DNA from 2 places in the Fusobacterium sp. IOR10 genome. Region 1 is predicted to be linked to the other one. Evidence: riboswitches for the same ligand, from Rfam matches in the RefSeq annotation. Region 1 holds a riboswitch; the other holds the start of a gene.
The links. Region 1 has a riboswitch for ZMP and ZTP ahead of pflB (formate C-acetyltransferase). Riboswitches for the same ligand answer to the same signal wherever they lie in the genome.

Region 1 (3,433 bases):
ATCCTTCTTTTACTATTTTTTGTGCAAGAATTGTAGCAGTTGTAGTTCCATCCCCTGCAATATCATTTGCCTTTGTGGCAACTTCTTTAATTAATTTTGCACCTAAATTTTCAAAGGGATCTTCAAGTTCAATTTCTTTAGCTATTGAAACTCCATCATTTGTAATCAAAGGAGATCCAAAGGATTTTTCAAGAATTACATTTCTACCTCTAGGTCCCAAAGTTACTTTAACAGTATTGGCTAGAGTATCAACTCCTTTTTCTAATTTTTTTCTAGCATCTTCATTAAATAATATAATTTTCGACATTTTAACCCTCCTAAAATCTTATTATGTAATTAAAATTATTCAACAATACCTAAAATATCATCAAAATTTAAAATACTATATTCTTTATTATTATGTTTAATTGTAGTTCCAGAGTATCCAGAAGAAATAATTTTATCTCCTATTTTAAACTCATTAGATACTTTCTCACCATTTCCAATACTTACAATTTCCATAATATTTTGATTACTTCCAGCAGAAGAAGCTGCTAAAATAATCCCACTAACTGTTTTTTCTTCTTTTTTTAGTTTTTCAACTAAGATTCTTTCACCGATTGGTTTAATATTCATTTTATAGCCTCCTTGTTTTTTGTTAGCACTCTATATACGTGAGTGCTTATGTTCATCGATTTTAATTTTATAACTTTTTAAAAAAAATGTCAACAAAATTTTTGATATTTTATATTTTCAGAAGTTTATGGTATAATTAATAGAAAGTTAAAATATTTTATTTGCATAAAGGGGTTGATTTTAATGATGAAGTACGCAATAATAGCTAATTTAGCTATGGCACCAGTGAGTATAGGAATAATAATTTGGTTTATTTTAAGAATGAAAAAAAACAAGAAAAACAAAAAATAGTGAGGGGATACCTATGTATAAAGCAGTAATTTCAGATTTGGATGGAACTTTATTAAATTCAAATCATGAAATTTCAGATTATAGTAAAGAAATAATAGGGAAGATAATAAAAAAAGGTGTAAAATTTATAATTGCAACAGGAAGGCATCATAAGGATGCCATGTGTTTTAAAAACCAACTAGGTGCAGACTCTTTTTTAGTATCAGCAAATGGAGCAGTTGTTCACGATTATAAAAATAAAGTTATTATGAATTATACAATACCAAAGGATTACGCAGAGTATTTTTTGAATTTAACATTAGAAGAAAATATTATGCAAAATGTATATACCTTTGATAAATGGTATGTGAATATAGATGTACCAGAGGTAAATGAATATCATAAGGAATCTGGATTTACTCCAGATATAGTAAATTTAACTGAATTAAAAAAAGATAATATTTCTAAATTCGCCTATATATGTAGGGATAGTAACGTTTTAGAGGAATTGGAAAATAAATTAAAAAATGATAATACAATTGCAAATAAAATAAATATTACAGCTTCCTTGGATATTTGTCTTGAAATTATGAAAAAAGGTGTTTCAAAGGGAAAATCTATTTCAGAAATATTGGAAAAGGAAGGAATATCTTTAGAAGAAACTATAGCCTTTGGAGACGGACTAAATGATAAAGAAATGTTAGAACTTGTTGGAAAAGGCTTGGTTATGGGGAATGCCAGTGAAAAATTAAAAAAAGCCTTACCTAATAATGAAGTAATAGGAACTTCTGATGAAGATAGTGAAGCTAGATATTTGAAAAAAATATTTTTATAAAATTATTGACAAGAATAGAAAATTATAGTAGTATCTATGCAAGAGGAAAGAAAAAACAAGTAAATAAATAGCTATATAACTGACGGATCAGTGGAAATAACCACAAGGAGTATAGTTTTAAATTAGTCGACCGTCTGGGCACAATCTAAGCCTAGACGGTCGATTTTTTGTTATAAAATTTTATAAAATTTAAGGAGGCTTTAATGACAAACAAAGCATGGGAAGGATTTAACAAAGCACGTTGGCAAGGTGAAATAGATGTAAGAAGTTTTATTCAAAGTAATTATACTCCTTATGAAGGTGATGATACTTTCTTAAAGGATAGTTCAGAAAAAACTAAAAAAGTTTGGAATAAATTAACAGAATTATTAAAAGAAGAGGGAAAAAAAGGTGTATTAGATGCAGAAACAAAAATACCTCAATCAATAACAGCTTATAAACCAGGATATATAGATAAAGATATGGAAGTAATAGTGGGAATGCAAACAGATGAACCTTTAAAAAGAGGTATTTATCCAAAGGGTGGTTTGAGAGTAGTTGAAAAATCTTTAAAAGCTTATGGATATGAAATTGATCCATTTGTTGAAGAAGTATTTACAAAGTATAGAAAATCTCATAATGAAGGAGTTTTCTCAGTTTATACTGAGGAAATGAAAGCTTGTAGAAGTGTGGGAATTATAACTGGATTACCAGATGCCTATGGAAGAGGAAGAATTATAGGAGACTATAGAAGAGTTGCTCTTTATGGTATGGATAGATTAATAGAAGATAAAAAAGCTCAAATGCAAGTATTGGAAATTGCAGAATTAGATGATGAAACTATTAGAAGAAGAGAAGAAATTTCAGATCAAACTAAATCTATGAAAGATTTTGTTAAAATGTGTGACTCTTATGGTTATGATGTAACTAAACCAGCAAAGGATGCAAAGGAAGCTGTACAGTTTGTATACTTTGGATATTTAGCAGTTACAAAGGATCAAGATGGAGCAGCAACTTCCCTTGGTAGAACATCAACTTTTTTAGACATCTATATTGAAAGAGATTTGAAAAATGGAGTTATAACAGAGGAAGAAGCTCAAGAATTAATAGATCAATTTATAATAAAATTAAGGATTATTAGATTTTTAAGAGCTCCAGAATATAATGAATTATTTTCAGGAGATCCAACTTGGGTAACAGAATCTATTGGTGGTATTGGTTCAGATGGAAGACCATTAGTTACAAAAAATTCATTTAGATATTTAAATACATTATATAATTTAGGAGCAGCTCCAGAACCAAACTTAACAGTACTATGGGCAGAAAAATTGCCAGAAAATTGGAAGAAATTCTGTGCAGAGGTTTCTATAAAAACATCAGCTATTCAGTATGAAAATGATGATCTAATGAGACCTGAATTTGGAGACGATTATGGAATTGCTTGTTGCGTTTCTCCTATGAAAATAGGAAAAGGAATGGAATTCTTTGGAGCAAGAGCAAACCTAGCAAAGGCTTTACTTTATGCTTTAAATGGTGGAAGAGATGAAAAAAGTGGAAAACAAATATCTCCTAGATTTGAAGCAGTTAAAGGGGATTATTTAGATTATGATGATGTAATGATGAGATTCGATAGAATTATGGAATGGTTATCAGGAGTATATGTAAATGCTTTAAAAATAATCCACTATATGCATGATAAATATGCCTATGAAGCTTTTGCAATGGGACTTCATG
Region 2 (3,433 bases), on a different contig from region 1:
CAATATCCATTTTAGAAACATTAACAAACAGAAGAATAGCCATAAAAACTCTAAAAACTAAGTTGTTCATAATAGTTAGAGAATGATCATCTACCATATTTAATTTTCTAATTAAATATCCAACACTCATCATAAAAAAAATCGGGAAAACTACATTTAAAGATAGTAATAAATTGCTCGTCATATTAATTCTTCATCCTTTTTTAAATTTTAGTATAAAAAATACGGTATAATTAATATTATACCGTATGATGTATATTATAATATATTTATAAAAATTTTGCTATGACTATTTCATAAATATTGACATTAAACTTTTTGTAAGACCTGTAACTTCTAGAAAAGAGAAAACAGCAACGATCCAAAGAATAAATGGAACTTCCTTAACTTTTCCAACAAATATTTTAATTAGAACATAAGATACAAATCCAAATGCTAATCCTAAAGAGATACTATAAGTTAAAGGCATCATTATAATAGTTAAGAAACAAGGAATAGCAGTTTCTAAATTTCTTAAGTCAATGTCCAAAAGATTTTTAAACATAAATACTCCAACTATTACAAGGGCTGGTGCAGTTGCATAACCAGGAACAGCTCCTATAACTGGTGAAAAGAATAAAGCTACAAAGAATAAAAGTGCAGTGGTAACAGAAGTAAGTCCTGTTCTTCCTCCAGCAGCAATTCCAGAAGCTGACTCAACAAATGTAGTTACAGTTGATGTACCTATTAAAGAACCAACTATTGTAGCAGCAGCATCTGCTTCTAAAACTTTATCTATTTTATCAACATTTCCATTTTCATCAATAAGTCCAGCTTCATTTGCACAAGCTAATATAGTTCCAAGGGAATCGAATAAATCAACAAATAAGAAAGAAAATATAGAAGCGATTAATGAAGGTTTCAAAGCTCCTAGTATATCTAGTTTAAATGCAATTGGAGCAATGCTTGGAGGCATTGACATTAGAGTTTTAGGTAAAGTTATTTCACCAACTATAATTCCAAGTACAGTTGTGATTAAGATTCCAAGTAATATACCACCTTTTATATTTCTAACTTCTAGATAGATCATAACAATAAGACCAATTACTGATAAGGCAAGCTTAGTATCAAAATGTCCAAGTCCAACTAAAGTAGCAGGATTGTCAACTATAAGTCCCATTGTTTGCATTCCAAGAAAGGCAATAAATAAACCAATTCCAGCACCAACAGCAAGTCTTAATTCCATAGGTATTGACTTAATAAGAGATTTTCTAACTCCTGTTAATGTTAATATTACAAATATAACACCAGAAAGAAAAACAACTCCAAGTGCTTCTTGCCAAGTAGCCCCTTGCCCTAATACTAAAGTATAAGCAAAGAAAGCATTAAGTCCCATTCCAGGTGCCATTGCAAAGGGTGCATTAACCCAAACACCACAAAGTCCAGTACCAACAATTGCAGATAAACAAGTTGCAGTAATAAGTGCTCCTTGATCCATATGAGTAGCTGATAAAATAGCAGGATTTACAAAAACTATATATGCCATAGTTAAAAATGTAGTGGCCCCTGCGATAATCTCTTGTCTCACTGTTGTCTTGTTTTCAGACAATCTAAAAAATTTTTCCATTATACCCTCCGATTTAAATTTGTTAAAAAATAAAAGGTCTATAATTTTATAGGCCCTTAGATACGTTGTAATTTTAGAAATATAAAAGGCCTGTAAAATTACAGGCCTATACATCTAAAAAAACAGGCCATAGTATACTATTTAAGGTAGTATGTAGAGACGCCCCACCATATTAAGGGCTTATACGGTTGTTAAATATTATTTTTTATTTAAGATAGATACATAATAAATTAAAAACCTGAATTTGTCAAGGATAAATTCCCATATTTTATGAAAAAAAAATATAAATATTTTCCAAATATTGACAACTAAAAATAATTGTGATAATATTTATTTTAATTATACGACTGACGGAAGTGGAATTAACCACAGGGAGTATAATATTAGTAGCCGACCGTCTGGGCACAAAGAAGCCTGGTTAGTGTTGGTTTTTTTTATACAGTAATATATAAAAGGAAAAATTAAGGGAGGTTTTTGTGAAGACAGATATACAAATAGCTCAAGAGGCAAATATTTTAAACATTAATGATATTGCAAAAAAGGTAGGTATACCTGAGGACAAATATGATCAATATGGGAAATATAAGGCAAAAATAGACTTAAGTTTATTAAAGGATATGGAGGATAAAAAGGATGGTAATTTAATCCTAGTAACAGCAATAACTCCAACACCTGCAGGGGAAGGAAAATCAACAGTTAGTGTTGGTCTTACTGAAGCTTTAAATGGTTTAGGTTATAGTTCCATAGCAGCTTTAAGAGAACCTTCTTTAGGACCTGTTTTTGGGATGAAAGGTGGAGCAACAGGGGGAGGTTACTCTCAAGTTATTCCAATGGAAGATATAAATTTACATTTTACAGGGGATCTTCATGCAATTGGAGTAGCTCATAATTTAGTTTCTGCAATAATTGATAATCATTTGAAATTTGGAAATGAATTAAACATAGATATAACAAAAATTATATGGAAAAGAGTTGTAGATATGAATGACAGAGCTCTAAGAAATACAGTTATAGGACTTGGAGGAAAAGCTTCAGGAATTCCTAGGGAAAATTCATATCAAATAACAGTTGCCTCAGAAATTATGGCATCCCTTTGTTTAGCAACTTCCCTAAAGAATTTAAAGGAAAGAATAGGGAAAATTATTTTTGCCTATGATGTAAATGGGAAACCATTAAGTATTTCCCAACTAAAAGTTACAGGTGCAGTTACTGCTCTTTTAAAGGAAGCTATAAAACCAAATTTAGTTCAAACTTTGGAAAACACACCTGTTTTAATTCACGGAGGACCCTTTGCAAATATAGCCCATGGATGTAATTCTGTTCTAGCTACAAAAATGGCATTGAAACTAAGTGATTATGCTATTACAGAGGCTGGATTTGCTGCAGATTTAGGAGCTGAAAAGTTTTTAGATATTAAATGTAGACAAGCAGGGCTATCTCCAAATTGTGTAGTTTTAGTTGCAACAGTTAGAGCGTTAAAACATCACGGTGGAGCAAAAGATTTAGGAATAGAAGATTTAGAAGCTCTATCAAAGGGACTTGAAAACTTAGATAAACATATAGAAAATATGAAAAAGTATAACTTACCAGTTGTAGTTGCTATGAATAGATTTTTAAGTGACACAGAGGAAGAATTTAAGTTAATTATAGAAAGATGTAAAAAACATAATGTGAAAGTTGCCCTATGTGATGTTTGGGAAAAGGGTGGAAAAGGTGGAGAAGAATTAGCTAAATTAGTTGTAGAAGAAATTGCAAATAACACTGAAAAATATTCACCAATATATGATTTAAAGGACACACCAATTAAGAAAATAGAAACTATAGTTA

Region 2: linked by a shared signal. The riboswitch ahead of GIL12_RS06795 (formate--tetrahydrofolate ligase) and the one ahead of pflB (formate C-acetyltransferase) in region 1 are both predicted to bind ZMP and ZTP.

The regions. Positions count from the first base shown of each region.
Region 1 covers NZ_WJWY01000004.1:12,249-15,681, reverse strand. The annotation lists gene groL (chaperonin GroEL) at 1-307, opposite strand, end outside; gene GIL12_RS01455 (co-chaperone GroES) at 343-615, opposite strand; gene GIL12_RS01450 (Cof-type HAD-IIB family hydrolase) at 920-1,720, shown strand; ZMP/ZTP riboswitch at 1,786-1,867, shown strand; gene pflB (formate C-acetyltransferase) at 1,924-3,433, shown strand, end outside.
Region 2 covers NZ_WJWY01000020.1:16,237-19,669, forward strand. The annotation lists gene GIL12_RS06785 (AEC family transporter) at 1-184, opposite strand, end outside; gene GIL12_RS06790 (NCS2 family permease) at 290-1,606, opposite strand; purine riboswitch at 1,717-1,814, opposite strand; ZMP/ZTP riboswitch at 1,940-2,017, shown strand; gene GIL12_RS06795 (formate--tetrahydrofolate ligase) at 2,083-3,433, shown strand, end outside.